Regions from separate parts of the Lysinibacillus sp. FSL K6-4013 genome, predicted to be linked through region 3. Evidence: a T-box and tRNA genes for the amino acid it is inferred to sense, from the RefSeq annotation. Region 3 holds a T-box; the other regions hold tRNA genes.
What was found. The T-box of region 3 lies ahead of argS (arginine--tRNA ligase). A T-box ahead of a tRNA ligase gene usually reads a tRNA of that ligase, here a tRNA-Arg.
Positions count from the first base shown of each region.

Region 1: it encodes a tRNA-Arg, which carries the amino acid that the T-box ahead of argS (arginine--tRNA ligase) is inferred to sense. The anticodon was not compared.
Region 2: it encodes a tRNA-Arg, which carries the amino acid that the T-box ahead of argS (arginine--tRNA ligase) is inferred to sense. The anticodon was not compared.

Region 1 is NZ_CP152031.1:137,202-142,978, forward strand. It holds rRNA gene MHB39_RS00695 (23S ribosomal RNA) at 1-1,807, shown strand, start outside; rRNA gene rrf (5S ribosomal RNA) at 1,922-2,037, shown strand; tRNA gene MHB39_RS00705 (tRNA-Val) at 2,048-2,123, shown strand; tRNA gene MHB39_RS00710 (tRNA-Thr) at 2,127-2,202, shown strand; tRNA gene MHB39_RS00715 (tRNA-Lys) at 2,210-2,285, shown strand; tRNA gene MHB39_RS00720 (tRNA-Leu) at 2,303-2,387, shown strand; tRNA gene MHB39_RS00725 (tRNA-Gly) at 2,423-2,497, shown strand; tRNA gene MHB39_RS00730 (tRNA-Leu) at 2,503-2,591, shown strand; tRNA gene MHB39_RS00735 (tRNA-Arg) at 2,600-2,676, shown strand; tRNA gene MHB39_RS00740 (tRNA-Pro) at 2,686-2,762, shown strand; tRNA gene MHB39_RS00745 (tRNA-Ala) at 2,778-2,853, shown strand; rRNA gene MHB39_RS00750 (16S ribosomal RNA) at 2,996-4,548, shown strand; tRNA gene MHB39_RS00755 (tRNA-Ile) at 4,643-4,719, shown strand; tRNA gene MHB39_RS00760 (tRNA-Ala) at 4,732-4,807, shown strand; rRNA gene MHB39_RS00765 (23S ribosomal RNA) at 4,897-5,777, shown strand, end outside.
Region 2 is NZ_CP152031.1:4,142,681-4,148,457, forward strand. It holds rRNA gene MHB39_RS20490 (16S ribosomal RNA) at 1-1,113, opposite strand, end outside; tRNA gene MHB39_RS20495 (tRNA-Gly) at 1,310-1,383, opposite strand; tRNA gene MHB39_RS20500 (tRNA-Arg) at 1,398-1,474, opposite strand; tRNA gene MHB39_RS20505 (tRNA-Leu) at 1,493-1,578, opposite strand; tRNA gene MHB39_RS20510 (tRNA-Lys) at 1,645-1,717, opposite strand; tRNA gene MHB39_RS20515 (tRNA-Gln) at 1,733-1,807, opposite strand; tRNA gene MHB39_RS20520 (tRNA-Asp) at 1,813-1,888, opposite strand; tRNA gene MHB39_RS20525 (tRNA-Glu) at 1,919-1,990, opposite strand; tRNA gene MHB39_RS20530 (tRNA-Asn) at 1,992-2,068, opposite strand; gene MHB39_RS20535 (SprT family protein) at 2,159-2,620, opposite strand; gene MHB39_RS20540 (Tex family protein) at 2,688-4,859, opposite strand; gene sigB (RNA polymerase sigma factor SigB) at 4,995-5,777, opposite strand, start outside; gene rsbW (anti-sigma B factor RsbW) at 5,758-5,777, opposite strand, start outside.
Region 3 is NZ_CP152031.1:2,319,741-2,325,517, forward strand. It holds gene MHB39_RS11480 (FAD-dependent oxidoreductase) at 508-2,394, shown strand; T-box leader at 2,475-2,694, shown strand; gene argS (arginine--tRNA ligase) at 2,739-4,412, shown strand; gene MHB39_RS11490 (MFS transporter) at 4,543-5,724, shown strand.

The sequences.
Region 1 (5,777 bases), 2.2 Mb from region 3:
CATCATTTAAAGAGTGCGTAATAGCTCACTGGTCGAGTGACGCTGCGCCGAAAATGTATCGGGGCTAAACGATTCACCGAAGCTGTGGATTGACATCTACGATGTCAGTGGTAGGAGAGCGTTCTAAGTGCGTTGAAGTCAGACCGGAAGGACTGGTGGAGCGCTTAGAAGTGAGAATGCCGGTATGAGTAGCGAAAGACGGGTGAGAATCCCGTCCACCGTATGACTAAGGTTTCCTGAGGAAGGCTCGTCCGCTCAGGGTTAGTCGGGACCTAAGCCGAGGCCGATAGGCGTAGGCGATGGACAACAGGTTGATATTCCTGTACCACCTCCTCACCGTTTGAGAAATGGGGGGACGCAGTAGGATAGGGTAAGCGCGCCGTTGGTTGTGCGCGTCCAAGCAGTAAGGCGTGTGTGTAGGCAAATCCGCACACTGTAACGTTGAGCTGTGATGGCGAGTCCGAATGGACGAAGTTCCTGATTTCACACTGCCAAGAAAAGCCTCTATCGAGGTGAGAGGTGCCCGTACCGCAAACCGACACAGGTAGTCGAGGAGAGAATCCTAAGGTGTGCGAGAGAACTCTCGTTAAGGAACTCGGCAAAATGACCCCGTAACTTCGGGAGAAGGGGTGCTCTTGAGCGTGCAAGCGCATGAGAGCCGCAGTGAATAGGCCCAGGCGACTGTTTAGCAAAAACACAGGTCTCTGCAAAACCGTAAGGTGACGTATAGGGGCTGACGCCTGCCCGGTGCTGGAAGGTTAAGAGGAGTGGTTAGCGCAAGCGAAGCTGCGAATTGAAGCCCCAGTAAACGGCGGCCGTAACTATAACGGTCCTAAGGTAGCGAAATTCCTTGTCGGGTAAGTTCCGACCCGCACGAAAGGCGTAACGATCTGGGCACTGTCTCAACGAGAGACTCGGTGAAATTATAGTACCTGTGAAGATGCAGGTTACCCGCGACAGGACGGAAAGACCCCGTGGAGCTTTACTGTAGCCTGATATTGAATTTTGGTACAACTTGTACAGGATAGGTAGGAGCCAGAGATCTCGGAGCGCCAGCTTCGAAGGAGGCGTCGGTGGGATACTACCCTGGTTGTATTGAAATTCTAACCCATGCCCCTTAGCGGGGCAGGAGACAGTGTCAGGCGGACAGTTTGACTGGGGCGGTCGCCTCCTAAAAGGTAACGGAGGCGCCCAAAGGTTCCCTCAGAATGGTTGGAAATCATTCGTAGAGTGTAAAGGCACAAGGGAGCTTGACTGCGAGACCTACAAGTCGAGCAGGGTCGAAAGACGGGCTTAGTGATCCGGTGGTTCCGCATGGAAGGGCCATCGCTCAACGGATAAAAGCTACCCCGGGGATAACAGGCTTATCTCCCCCAAGAGTCCACATCGACGGGGAGGTTTGGCACCTCGATGTCGGCTCATCGCATCCTGGGGCTGTAGTCGGTCCCAAGGGTTGGGCTGTTCGCCCATTAAAGCGGTACGCGAGCTGGGTTCAGAACGTCGTGAGACAGTTCGGTCCCTATCCGTCGTGGGCGTAGGAAATTTGAGAGGAGCTGTCCTTAGTACGAGAGGACCGGGATGGACACACCGCTGGTGTACCAGTTGTCTTGCCAAAGGCATCGCTGGGTAGCTATGTGTGGACGGGATAAGTGCTGAAAGCATCTAAGCATGAAGCCCCCCTCAAGATGAGATTTCCCATTACGCAAGTAAGTAAGATCCCTCAAAGACGATGAGGTAGATAGGTTCGAGGTGGAAGTGTGGTGACACATGGAGCTGACGAATACTAATCGATCGAGGACTTAACCAAAACGTTTGAAGCATTCAATGCACCGTTTATCCAGTTTTGAAAGAACAAGAAAGTTTTAAAAAAAGCTTGTATTTATACTTAAATATGGTATAATAAATCTTGTCTTTTAAAAAGTCTAGTGATGATGGCAAAGAGGTCACACCCGTTCCCATACCGAACACGGAAGTTAAGCTCTTTAGCGCCGATGGTAGTTGGGGGCTTCCCCCTGTGAGAGTAGGACGTCGCTAGGCATAACACCCAGGAGGATTAGCTCAGCTGGGAGAGCATCTGCCTTACAAGCAGAGGGTCGGCGGTTCGAGCCCGTCATCCTCCACCATATGCCGGTTTAGCTCAGCAGGTAGAGCAACTGACTTGTAATCAGTAGGTCGTGGGTTCGATTCCTATAGCCGGCACCATTTTTTCGAGCCATTAGCTCAGTTGGTAGAGCATCTGACTTTTAATCAGAGGGTCGAAGGTTCGAGTCCTTCATGGCTCACCATTTAGAAATAATAATAAGCGGGTGTGGCGGAATTGGCAGACGCACTAGACTTAGGATCTAGCGCCGCAAGGCGTGGGGGTTCGACTCCCTTCACCCGCACCATTATTTTCATTGCCAGATAAAAAACTTATGCACATGCGGAAGTAGTTCAGTGGTAGAACACCACCTTGCCAAGGTGGGGGTCGCGAGTTCGAACCTCGTCTTCCGCTCCAAATGTGCCGGGGTGGCGGAACTGGCAGACGCACAGGACTTAAAATCCTGCGGTAGGTGACTACCGTACCGGTTCGATTCCGGTCCTCGGCACCATTTTAAATGCGCCCGTAGCTCAATTGGATAGAGCGTCTGACTACGGATCAGAAGGTTATGGGTTCGACTCCTGTCGGGCGCGCCATAAGAACAACGGGAAGTAGCTCAGCTTGGTAGAGCACTTGGTTTGGGACCAAGGGGTCGCAGGTTCGAATCCTGTCTTCCCGACCATTTCCTAAAAAATACGGGGCCTTAGCTCAGCTGGGAGAGCGCCTGCCTTGCACGCAGGAGGTCAGCGGTTCGATCCCGCTAGGCTCCACCAATTCAATTACATGAACCTTGAAAACTGAACAAGCAAAACGTAATCAATAAAGTTTTAAGTAGCTAGCTTTGCTAGTGAACAAAACATAATTTTGGACATCAAACATGATGCCAGCAAAACAATTTGAGCTAATCAAATTTCTTTTATGGAGAGTTTGATCCTGGCTCAGGACGAACGCTGGCGGCGTGCCTAATACATGCAAGTCGAGCGAACAGAAAAGGAGCTTGCTCCTTTGACGTTAGCGGCGGACGGGTGAGTAACACGTGGGCAACCTACCCTATAGTTTGGGATAACTCCGGGAAACCGGGGCTAATACCGAATAATCTCTTTTGCTTCATGGCAAGAGACTGAAAGACGGCATCTCGCTGTCGCTATAGGATGGGCCCGCGGCGCATTAGCTAGTTGGTGAGGTAACGGCTCACCAAGGCGACGATGCGTAGCCGACCTGAGAGGGTGATCGGCCACACTGGGACTGAGACACGGCCCAGACTCCTACGGGAGGCAGCAGTAGGGAATCTTCCACAATGGGCGAAAGCCTGATGGAGCAACGCCGCGTGAGTGAAGAAGGTTTTCGGATCGTAAAACTCTGTTGTAAGGGAAGAACAAGTACAGTAGTAACTGGCTGTACCTTGACGGTACCTTATTAGAAAGCCACGGCTAACTACGTGCCAGCAGCCGCGGTAATACGTAGGTGGCAAGCGTTGTCCGGAATTATTGGGCGTAAAGCGCGCGCAGGCGGTCCTTTAAGTCTGATGTGAAAGCCCACGGCTCAACCGTGGAGGGTCATTGGAAACTGGGGGACTTGAGTGCAGAAGAGGAAAGTGGAATTCCAAGTGTAGCGGTGAAATGCGTAGAGATTTGGAGGAACACCAGTGGCGAAGGCGACTTTCTGGTCTGTAACTGACGCTGAGGCGCGAAAGCGTGGGGAGCAAACAGGATTAGATACCCTGGTAGTCCACGCCGTAAACGATGAGTGCTAAGTGTTAGGGGGTTTCCGCCCCTTAGTGCTGCAGCTAACGCATTAAGCACTCCGCCTGGGGAGTACGGTCGCAAGACTGAAACTCAAAGGAATTGACGGGGGCCCGCACAAGCGGTGGAGCATGTGGTTTAATTCGAAGCAACGCGAAGAACCTTACCAGGTCTTGACATCCCGTTGACCACTGTAGAGATATAGTTTCCCCTTCGGGGGCAACGGTGACAGGTGGTGCATGGTTGTCGTCAGCTCGTGTCGTGAGATGTTGGGTTAAGTCCCGCAACGAGCGCAACCCTTGATCTTAGTTGCCATCATTTAGTTGGGCACTCTAAGGTGACTGCCGGTGACAAACCGGAGGAAGGTGGGGATGACGTCAAATCATCATGCCCCTTATGACCTGGGCTACACACGTGCTACAATGGACGATACAAACGGTTGCCAACTCGCGAGAGGGAGCTAATCCGATAAAGTCGTTCTCAGTTCGGATTGTAGGCTGCAACTCGCCTACATGAAGCCGGAATCGCTAGTAATCGCGGATCAGCATGCCGCGGTGAATACGTTCCCGGGCCTTGTACACACCGCCCGTCACACCACGAGAGTTTGTAACACCCGAAGTCGGTGAGGTAACCTTTTGGAGCCAGCCGCCGAAGGTGGGATAGATGATTGGGGTGAAGTCGTAACAAGGTAGCCGTATCGGAAGGTGCGGCTGGATCACCTCCTTTCTAAGGATATTTTCGGAATACAAACCATGGGTTTGTAAGATTACGTTTTGCGTTCAGTTTTGAAGGTTTATGAAATCTAATAAAACTTCCAAGAGGGCCTATAGCTCAGCTGGTTAGAGCGCACGCCTGATAAGCGTGAGGTCGATGGTTCGAGTCCATTTAGGCCCACCATATATACCTCTTGGGGCCTTAGCTCAGCTGGGAGAGCGCCTGCCTTGCACGCAGGAGGTCAGCGGTTCGATCCCGCTAGGCTCCACCAATTTTTGTTCTTTGAAAACTGGATAAAACGACATTGAAATTGTAACAAACACATTTATTTTTTAAGTTTTTTTATAGGCTTAATAACTTGGTTAAGTTATTAAGGGCGCACGGCGAATGCCTTGGCACTAGGAGCCGAAGAAGGACGGCACTAACACCGATATGCTTCGGGGAGCTGTAAGTGAGCTTTGATCCGGAGATTTCCGAATGGGGGAACCCACTACGTTTAATCGCGTAGTATCTTGACGTGAATACATAGCGTCTTGAAGGCAGACCCAGGGAACTGAAACATCTAAGTACCTGGAGGAAGAGAAAGAAAAATCGATTCCCTGAGTAGCGGCGAGCGAAACGGGAAGAGCCCAAACCAAGAGGCTTGCCTCTTGGGGTTGTAGGACACTCTATACGGAGTTACAAAAGAGCGAGTTAGATGAAGCGACTTGGAAAGGTCCGCCAGAGCAGGTAAAAGCCCTGTAGTCGAAAGTTCGTTCTCTCCTGAGTGGATCCTGAGTACGGCGGAACACGTGAAATTCCGTCGGAATCCGGGAGGACCATCTCCCAAGGCTAAATACTACCTAGTGACCGATAGTGAACCAGTACCGTGAGGGAAAGGTGAAAAGCACCCCGGAAGGGGAGTGAAAGAGATCCTGAAACCGTGTGCCTACAAGTAGTTAGAGCCCGTTAATGGGTGATAGCGTGCCTTTTGTAGAATGAACCGGCGAGTTACGATTACGTGCAAGGTTAAGCTTTAGAAGGCGGAGCCGCAGCGAAAGCGAGTCTGAATAGGGCGATGTAGTACGTGGTCGTAGACCCGAAACCAGGTGATCTACCCATGTCCAGGGTGAAGGTGAGGTAACACTTACTGGAGGCCCGAACCCACGCACGTTGAAAAGTGCGGGGATGAGGTGTGGGTAGCGGAGAAATTCCAATCGAACTTGGAGATAGCTGGTTCTCTCCGAAATAGCTTTAGGGCT
Region 2 (5,777 bases), 1.8 Mb from region 3:
TGCGGGACTTAACCCAACATCTCACGACACGAGCTGACGACAACCATGCACCACCTGTCACCGTTGCCCCCGAAGGGGAAACTATATCTCTACAGTGGTCAACGGGATGTCAAGACCTGGTAAGGTTCTTCGCGTTGCTTCGAATTAAACCACATGCTCCACCGCTTGTGCGGGCCCCCGTCAATTCCTTTGAGTTTCAGTCTTGCGACCGTACTCCCCAGGCGGAGTGCTTAATGCGTTAGCTGCAGCACTAAGGGGCGGAAACCCCCTAACACTTAGCACTCATCGTTTACGGCGTGGACTACCAGGGTATCTAATCCTGTTTGCTCCCCACGCTTTCGCGCCTCAGCGTCAGTTACAGACCAGAAAGTCGCCTTCGCCACTGGTGTTCCTCCAAATCTCTACGCATTTCACCGCTACACTTGGAATTCCACTTTCCTCTTCTGCACTCAAGTCCCCCAGTTTCCAATGACCCTCCACGGTTGAGCCGTGGGCTTTCACATCAGACTTAAAGGACCGCCTGCGCGCGCTTTACGCCCAATAATTCCGGACAACGCTTGCCACCTACGTATTACCGCGGCTGCTGGCACGTAGTTAGCCGTGGCTTTCTAATAAGGTACCGTCAAGGTACAGCCAGTTACTACTGTACTTGTTCTTCCCTTACAACAGAGTTTTACGATCCGAAAACCTTCTTCACTCACGCGGCGTTGCTCCATCAGGCTTTCGCCCATTGTGGAAGATTCCCTACTGCTGCCTCCCGTAGGAGTCTGGGCCGTGTCTCAGTCCCAGTGTGGCCGATCACCCTCTCAGGTCGGCTACGCATCGTCGCCTTGGTGAGCCGTTACCTCACCAACTAGCTAATGCGCCGCGGGCCCATCCTATAGCGACAGCGAGAAGCCGTCTTTCAGTCTTTCACCATGAAGCAAAAGAGATTATTCGGTATTAGCCCCGGTTTCCCGGAGTTATCCCAAACTATAGGGTAGGTTGCCCACGTGTTACTCACCCGTCCGCCGCTAACGTCAAAGGAGCAAGCTCCTTTTCTGTTCGCTCGACTTGCATGTATTAGGCACGCCGCCAGCGTTCGTCCTGAGCCAGGATCAAACTCTCCATAAAAGAAATTTGATTAGCTCAAATTGTTTTGCTGGCATCATGTTTGATGTCCAAAATTGTGTTTTGTTTACTAGCAAAGCTAGCTACTTAAAACTTTATTGATTACGTTTTTGCTTGTTCAGTTTTCAAGGTTCATATGTCGTCTTTTCAGACAACTACTTAAGTGTATCATGCAACCAATCGGTTGTCAACACTTTTTTGGAGCGGGTGATGAGAATCGAACTCACGACATCAGCTTGGAAGGCTGAGGTTTTACCATTAAACTACACCCGCATATATTTTAAATTTGGCGCGCCCGGCAGGAGTCGAACCCACAACCTTCTGATCCGTAGTCAGACGCTCTATCCAATTGAGCTACGGGCGCATATGAAATTGATTGACTTGGTGCGGCCGAGAGGACTTGAACCTCCACGGGGTTGCCCCCACTAGGCCCTCAACCTAGCGCGTCTGCCATTCCGCCACGACCGCATTCGATTAGTAACTTTCTCATTATACTACGATAATTCAAAAAGTCAACTCTTTTTCTTAAAGAGATGAGCCATGAAGGACTCGAACCTTCGACCCTCTGATTAAAAGTCAGATGCTCTACCAACTGAGCTAATGGCTCGAATTAAGAAATGAATGGCTGGGGTACTAGGATTCGAACCTAGGCATGACGGAATCAAAATCCGTTGCCTTACCGCTTGGCTATACCCCAATAAGTGGCGGTCCCGACCGGGATCGAACCGGCGATCTCCTGCGTGACAGGCAGGCATGTTAACCGCTACACCACGGGACCAAAATATTATTTACATTAAATTATGAAAAATGACCCCTACGGGATTCGAACCCGTGTTACCGCCGTGAAAGGGCGGTGTCTTAACCACTTGACCAAGGGGCCATGGCTCCGAAGGCAGGACTCGAACCTGCGACAACCTGATTAACAGTCAGGTGCTACTACCAACTGAGCTACTTCGGAATAATGTATGTTCGTTGTTGTCGTTATCTTGTCGACTTTTACTATTATAGGGACAACACAACAAAACGTCAACTATTTTTAAAAGTTTTTTTATTCCACTAATTTTAATTTCCCTAAACACTTACTACAACAATACTTTTCAACATTCATTTTTATTTTCCGTACATATAACTGGTGGCAATTAACACAAGTATATGTATAGCGTCGTCGGTGTTTTTTAACTGTAGCTTTAGGGGAATGTAGAACTGAGCAAAATCGTGGGGCATCTACTTTCCTTAATAATTCTCTAAAATCTTTATCTCGATGCTGATACCCTTTCCCTTCAATATGTAGATGATAATGGCATAATTCGTGTAAAATAATACCTTGAACTTCTTCCAAACCGTATAACTCATAGGCTTTAGGATTAATCTCAATATTATGAGATTGTAAAAGATATCGTCCTCCCGTTGAACGTAATCTTGCATTAAAATAGGCTTGATGAAGAAAAGGTCTCTGAAAGCTTTTCAAAGATAAGCGACGAACAAGCTCTTGTAATTCTTGATTGTCCATAGTAATCACCTCTAACAACAAGAATACCACACTGCGTAGTATAGACAGTGTGGTGAAAATTTAGTACTCAAACTAATGCTTGATTTTTAGGTGGAAGCATCGTTAAAGAGATACGACCTTTCGTTACATCTATTTGTTCAACCCAGACAGTTACAATATCCCCAAGCGCTACAACTTCTAATGGATGCTTAATACGTTTGTTTTGGAGTTTAGAAATATGCACAAGTCCATCTTGCTTCACGCCAATGTCAACAAATGCGCCGAAATCTACTACATTTCTTACCGTACCCTGCAATTCCATACCTACTTTTAAATCTTCCATTTTCAATACATCAGTCTTAAGCAATGGTTGTGGGAATGCATCACGTGGGTCGCGACTAGGTTTCATTAAAGTATCCACGATGTCTTGAATTGTCACAACTCCTACTCCGAGCACATCACTTAACTTTTGGATATTTAGTGCTGCAATAGCTTCCTCTGCCTTCTGTGTCCCTAACTCTTTTTTATCTATTTGAGCCTCTGCTAATATTTGCTCAGCAAGATCATAGCTCTCAGGATGAATACCTGTAGCATCAAACGGATTTTTTGCTTCTGGGACACGTAGGAAACCAATAGCCTGTTCATACGTTTTGGCACCTAACCTTGGAATCTTCTTTAATTGAGCACGTGTAGTAAATCGACCATTTTCCTCTCGCGTCTTCACGATATTCTCTGCAACAGTTTTTGATAAACCAGAAACGTATTGTAAGAGTGATGATGAAGCCGTATTTACATCAACACCAACTTGGTTAACAGCTGTTTCTACTATAAAAGTTAGCGATTCATTTAATTTTTTTTGAGAAACATCATGCTGATATTGACCTACTCCCACCGCTTTTGGTTCAATTTTCACTAACTCTGATAAAGGATCCTGTAAGCGGCGTGCAATGGAGACAGCACTACGTTGTTCAACCTGTAAATCAGGAAATTCTGCACGTGCAATATCAGACGCTGAATAAACAGATGCTCCCGCTTCATTGACAATCACATAAGCTATGTCAGTTGTAAGTTCGTTTAATACATCTGCGATAAATTGTTCTGTTTCTCGAGATGCTGTACCATTCCCAATGGCAATTATACTTATTGGATACTTTGCCAAAATTGCTTTTACAGTAGCTTTCGATTTTGCCACATCTGGTTTAGGTGGATGTGGGTAAATAGCTGTAACCTCAAGCATTTTCCCAGTTTCATCTACAACCGCTAGCTTACAACCTGTACGGTAAGCTGGGTCAACCCCTAAAACATATTTCCCTTTCATAGGTGGCTGTAGTAATAAGTTACGTAAATTTTCAGAGAAAATATGAATAGCCTGTGCCTCAGCTTTTTCTGTAAGCTCGTTTCGTAATTCCCTTTCAATTGAAGGCTGAATTAAGCGCTTGTACGAATCCTCGATTGCTAGTTTCACTTCTGCAATAGCAGGAGAGGAACCAGTTGCTGGAATCCATTCTTTCCACATAATCATTAATACTCGGTCCACCGGTACATGAATAGAAACCTTTAATATCTCTTCTTTTTCCCCTCGATTTATCGCTAAAATACGGTGCGGCACAATGCGATTAACAGGCTCCTCATATTCGTAATACATTTCAAAAACATTTTTTTCATCGATTTCAGAATTTTTCACAGACGTAACAAGGATGCCATCCTTCCATGAATAAGCACGAATTTTTTCACGGATAGAGGCATCGTCCGCAAAACGTTCTGCTAATATATCTCGAGCTCCCATCAGGGCTTCTTCAAGATTAGCAACTTGTTCATTATCCACAAAATCAATTGCTAATTGCTCTAATGCATCATTACTAAATGCTAATAGGAGATCTGCAAGAGGCTCTAAACCTTTCTCTTTTGCAATCGTCGCCTTTGTACGTCGTTTTTGCTTATAAGGTCTATATAAATCCTCAACACGTTGTAAGATTGTTGCAGAAAGAATAGCCTGTTCTAATACTGGTGTAAGCTTTTCTTGCTCTTGGATTAATCGTATAACTTCTTCTTTTCGTTGTTCAAGTTGCTGTATGTAGTGATAACGATCTTCTACAGCCTTAATTTGCACCTCATCAAGTGATCCTGTAACCTCTTTTCGATAGCGCGCAATAAATGGTACCGTATTTCCCTCTTCTAATAATTTGATAACAGCTTCTACTTGCCCTGGTTTGACTGCTACATCTTTTGCAATGAGCTGTAACATTTGCTTTTGCTCCACATCATCACTACCTTTTTCTTTTCATTTTACCATTACACTTTACTAAAAATGCAAAAAAATAGTCTACTCAGACGAATATGAGTAGACTATTTTCATTCATTTTAAAGGTATTCTTCACTAAATACCTCCGAAAGATTAGAGCGAAACACCGCCACTTGCTAGAATAGCCTCTTGTAATTTCTTTATTGCTTTCCTTTGTATCCTAGATACATGCATTTGAGAAATCCCTAATCGTTCTCCAGCTTCTTTTTGACTAAGTTGCTCTAGATATGTAAGCTGAATAATTTGCTTTTCTCTCTCATTCAATACAACCAGTGCATCCGAAACAATCATTCGTTTATTGGTCATTTCATAGCCATCGTCTTCTCTGCCCAAAATATCGAATAACGTGACTGTGCTACCGTCAGAATCTGATTCTATTGAATGGTCCATAGAAAGAGCTTGATAACTACGGCTCATTTCCATAGCTTCTAGTACCTCTTCCTCTGCTACTTCTAATCGTTCAGCAATATCTTTAATGGATGGAGAACGCTGCAATTCAATTGTCAGCGCCTCCACGGTTGATTTAATCCTCGGCCCAAGTTCCTTTATTCGTCTAGGCACATGAACATCCCATGTTTTATCACGTAAAAAACGTTTGATTTCCCCAACAATTGTTGGCACGGCAAATGCTTCAAAACTACGACCAACATTCGGATCAAAACGTCTTATTGCACCTAACAATCCCAGCATCCCTACTTGAACAATATCATCATAATAAGATTTACCATTCGAATATTTACGAGCTATAGATTCAACTAGATATCGATAATGAATCACTAAATTGGTTTGTGCTTCATCATCCTCTGTTGACTGGTACAATTCAATCCACTTTAGTACATCTTCTTTGGATGAAGATTTATGTAGTGATTCTTTCGA
Region 3 (5,777 bases):
CGTTCTTTCCACATTTTTTGTTAAACATAAACTGAATAAAGATACAATAAAAAAATTAAATTTGGTGTAACTTTCTTTGAGAGTGGAGCGTCTATTGTAGTGTGATTAACTATTTTTGAAAAAGAATAGAAAAATGACATCATTTTCCATGGGGATTTTAGTTGCTTATTCACAAAGGTTTCGTCTAAAATGATTCTGACTGTTTATATGTCAAGTAAATCATCACTGGTGCCCACAAGACCATCCCCGTTTTGAATGCCAGCTACTCGTGGCTCTTTCATTTATCCTAGATTGGTGTTGCTAATGTTAGACTAAAAACATCACAATCCTCATAAATGATTTCATTCATTTATCTTGATGATAATTTCATAGAGAATGCTATAAGCTAAAAAATTATTCATTTGTGGTAATGATATGCCTGCGTTCAACTAGGACATTCAGCCCTTGAGGCGGGAATGATGATTAAACAAACACATTGATGGTAAATTTAACAATTGGAGGTATATTATGGGTAAGGGCTTATTATGGACAGCCACTTGTGTAATAGTAGTTTTACTTGGGTTTGGTAGCTACTATTTTATTAAAGAAATAACAAACTCTATGGCATACAATAAATTAGTGGATGAGTATAAAAAGCCAGAACCAATTGAACATATAGAGGCAGAATATGATGTTATTGTCATCGGTGGTGAACCAGAGGGTGTTGCTGCTGCTGTTGCTGCTGCTCGAAATGGTGCAAAAACATTGTTGGTCGAAAAACGACAAGAGTTAGGTGGATTATTTACATATGGTATGCTGAATTTCCTCGACATTCCTCGTGATGGCCATAACAACTCGATAAGTGAGGGAATATTTAAGGAATGGCATGAGCTTGTTAGAGGGAATGACGCTTTTGGCATTGTAGGTGCTAAGGCAGCCTTTAAAAAGCTGATCGATGAAGAGCCCAACTTAACTTTATCCGTGCAAACCGAGATCGTGAAAGCGAATGTTAAACAACAACAATTAACGTCCGTGGAATTAAAAAATAAGTACGGTACATATGTTGTGACGGGGAAATCTTTCATAGATGCTACACAGGATGCTGATTTTGCAGCCATGTCAGGCGTTCCATTCTTTGTGGGTGGAGAAGATATTGGCATAAAGGATAAGCGTATGGCTGTGACTTTAATGCTGCATCTAAAAAATGTCGATTGGGATGAAGTAAAAAAAGCGGCTAAGTCTGGTGTATTTGGCGGTGCTAATTTAAATCATACCGTTATGTGGGGCTTTACAAAGCTGCATGATGAATACAAGCCATTACAAGAGGGTACAAGATTACGAGGGTTAAACTTAGCTCGTGTAGATGATGAATATTTCATCAATGCCTTACAGATTTTTGGTATTGATGGCTTGAATGAATCCTCCAAACAAGCGGCTATTGCCACTGGGAAGAAAGAAACGTTACACATTCTAAAATATTTACAAACAAACTTCCAAGGATTTGAAAAAGCTGAAATTGTTAGCTATCCAGAAGAACTCTACGTCCGAGAAACAAGACATATTTGGGCAGAGTATCAATTACCAATGGCAGACCTTTGGAAAAATAGTGATCAGTGGGATAGCATTGGCATTGCCTCTTATCCAGTCGATGTGCAAGCGCAAACGCCTCATGATTACGGCTATGTGATCGCATCACCAAAGCAATATGCCATTCCATTCCGTTCATTAGTACCGAAGGACATTGATGGCTTACTGGTTGTCGGACGCTCTGCTGGTTACTCATCACTCGCAGCTGGTAGTGCACGTATTGTTCCAACAGGGATGGTGACAGGTGAAGCGGCAGGGACTGCGGCTGCTCTTGCACAGAAGCATGATGTAACCTTTAGAGACATGAGCAAGGATAAACAATTAATTGCTACATTACAAGAGCAATTGACTAAACAAGGTGCATATGTTGATTCATTTTCAATTGAGTACCCATATCAAGGAGAATGGTATGATGAAGCCATTCAAACGCTCATTAATTACGGCCTTGTAGTGGGCGGCTATGATAATGACCTAAAAGTAGATAGTAAGGCGACGAAAATAAAGTTTGCGAAAATGTTAAAAGAGAGTATGCTACGTGCCGGTGGAGAAAGTGCATTAGGAATGAAGGATCAGCTCGAAATTGTTATCAATAAAGTTTATAATCAAGGTGATGAACCCATTGAGCGAGATGAGCTAGCCCAATATTTGGCTGATGTCCTCATCGGTGAATCCAATGCGACTAGCTGGGATACGTTAGTTGAAAAAGGAATCGTCACTGAGCAAGTAGCCAAAAAAATCTCTCATAATAAGGAACTAAAATTAAAAGAGATGTATGCCATTATGGCTGATGTTATTCATTATGTAGAAAAAAAACGTTCCTCATTGTGAGGAGCGTTTTTTGCCGAATGGGCAACATAAAAAAGGTTGACGCTGCTAAGGAAGTCCTGTAATATATGTCAAAATCATAGAAAAATTCGATGAAAAAGAGAGTAATTGATGGGAAGACTGGCAAGCGAGTTAGGGATGGTGGGAGCCTAATGCAGGAACCATGAATGGAGTGCACTTTGGAGAAGATTCTCGAAATAGTAGTAGAGAATAGCGGGGCGTCACCTCGTTAACAATGGAAAGTGGTCATGTCACATGGCAACTAGAGTGGTACCACGGGATTATCATGCTCTCGTCTCTAATTATAGAGGCGAGGGCTTTTTTATTTGGACAGGAGGAGGAGCAAGATGAATAAACAAATCGCCGATAGTATAGCAGTCGTATTAAAGCAGCAAATAACAGGGGAGGAAATATTGTCACTATTAGAAAAACCAAAAAGCTTGGAGCTAGGGGACGTGGCCTTTCCATGCTTTACCCTAGCAAAAGTGTGGAAACAGTCTCCACAAAGTATTGCAGCACAAATAGCAAGTCAATTAAACCATGACAGTATCGAGCGTGTGCAAGCCGTTGGTGGCTATGTCAATATTTTTCTAGCTCAGCAACAGGTAACGCAACAGGTGTTGAGCAAGATTCTGCGCGATAAGCAACAATATGGTACTAGCTCAACAAAGATGGGAACTGTCGTCTTGGATTTTTCATCTCCTAATATTGCCAAGCCCTTCTCGATGGGACATTTACGTTCAACGGTCATCGGAAATGCCTTAGCAAATATAGCAGAGAAAAATGGCTATCAAGCCATTCGTATCAATCATTTAGGGGACTGGGGTACACAGTTTGGTAAGCTTATTGTTGCCTATCAGCTTTGGGGGGACAAACAGGCTATTTCAGCGTCACCGATTAAGGAGTTGCTAAAGATTTATGTGAAATTTCATGAAGAGGCAGAGCAAGATCCAACACTGAATGAACAGGCTCGTGCCGCCTTTAAAGCATTGGAGGATGGTGATGCAGAGGCACTAGCATTGTGGCAATGGTTCCGAGATGTGTCATTAGATGAGTTTCAAACAATCTATAAGCTGTTAGGAATTGATTTTGATGCCTTTACAGGTGAAGCCTTTTACAATGACAAAATGACACCCGTTGTGACAGCGCTAAAAGACAAAGGGCTACTCGTAGAATCAGACGGTGCGTATGTTGTGGAGATGGATGAGATGCCTCCATGTTTAATAACGAAAACGGATGGTGCCACGCTGTATGCGACGCGTGATTTAGCAGCCGCCCTGTATCGTCAACAGCACTATCAGCCCGAAAAGATGTTCTATGTCGTTGGTAATGAGCAGTCCCTCCACTTTAAACAACTTTTTCAGGTCATCGAAAAAATGGGCTATCCTTGGGCAAAGAATCTGCAACATGTCCCATTTGGCATGATGCTGAAGGATGGCAAAAAAATGTCGACTCGTAAAGGCAAAGTGGTGTTATTAGCAGATGTGCTAGCTGAGGCCATTGCGACGGCGAAGCGTAATATTGAGCAGAAAAATCCTCATCTTTCAAATAAAGAGCAAGTAGCACAGCAAGTGGGGGTTGCAGCGGTAATTTTTAATGATTTAAAATACCATCGTCTAAACGATATTGAATTTTCAATCGAGCAGATGATGAATTTTGAAGGCGAAACAGGTCCATATGTACAGTATACGTATGCACGTATTTGCTCTATTTTAGATAAAGCGAAAGCTCCGACTCAAGATATGATATTGAATTCTTTAGGAGAGCTGGCTTGGCCGATTATCTTATTATTAGAACAGTTTCCCAAAACGGTAGCTATGGTTTTTGATCAGGCTGATCCGTCTCAAATAGCGAAATATGCCTTACAATTGGCACGCTTATTCAATAAATATTATGCACAGCACAAAATAGTAGCAGATGATGAACAGCAAGCATCCCGTCTTGCACTATGTCAGAGTGTCGCCATTGTTTTAAAAGAGTCATTAGCCTTATTAGGTATTGAAGCACCTGAAAATATGTAATAAATAATAGCTATTTAAAGGCAAACTGTCCAATGATTGACCATCCTTCGAAAACATGATAAAAGGATAGAGGAATCCATGCAAGCTTTTCATAAATGAATGATGTGTAATAGTAGAGAGGATCGAACAAATGGCTAAAAAACAATGGACCATTTCACTCACCTTCGTGGTCATTAGTATATTTTTTGTAGCACTTAATATGAGACCAGCCGTCACGGGAATAGGACCTCTTTTTAACGTCCTCATGACATCCTTACATGTCTCGAATACAAGCATGAGCTTTCTCACAGCGATTCCCGTTTTTTGTATGGGATTATTTGCTCCATTGGCTGTCCCACTTCAGCGAAAAATGGGCACGAAATCAGCTATCACCCTTTTAATGGCTATCCTGGTCGTCGCGAATGGGCTACGCTTTTTCCAAGCAAGCTATCTCTTGCTCATCGTGACAAGCTTTGCGGCAGGCTTAGCGATTGCAATGATTGGTCCTATTTTAAATGCTTATATTAAGAAAAAGTTTCCAGAACGCTTTACGACAGTTGTCGGTATCTATTCATTCGGTATTGGCGTAGGGGCTACTTTAAGTGCAGCCTTAACCGTGACCTTTTATCAGGGTTTCAGTAATAGCTGGACAATCGCCCTTGGTATGTGGTCAATCCTTGCGATAGTTGCTCTCGCTATCTGGCTAGCGGCAATTCCATCCGAACACAACGAGCAGCTACACCAAGTAACTGCGTCAGAAGATGTCCGTAATCCGTGGACATCTAGACGTGCCTGGGTAATCTTACTGTACTTTGGTTTACAAACATCACTTTTTTTCTCAATCATGTCATGGCTTACACCGCTATTGCAGGATAAAGGCCTGTCATTAGAGGCAGCAAGTACCATGCTGACCATTATGTCGATTGTACAAATGATAGGGAATATGGCGGTACCAATGTTCATGGAAAAATGGCCCAGTCGAATGGCATGGCTACTAGTGTTAAGCTTTGTTGGCGTGATAGGATTTATGCTGCTGTGGCTGACATCAGGTATTTACCTATGGCTGGCTGTTTTATTAATTGGTATTGTGTTAAGTGGGCTGTTTCCAATCGGCCTATTGTTGCCTCTTGATGAAGCCAAAAATGATCAGGAGGCCACTAGTTGGTCATCTATGGTGCTGGCAGGTGGCTTTATGGTAAGTGCCATTATCCCCATTCTAATAGGCGTTTGCTATGACCTAACTGGCAACCATACATGGACGTATCTGATCTTTGTACTATTAATGCTCGGCATTCTAATAACGACAGGACTATTAAGGAAAAAATCATTGTAAGAGACATGTGTCAGGTTGCACATGTCTTTTTATGTGAAAATTATTTTGTGGGT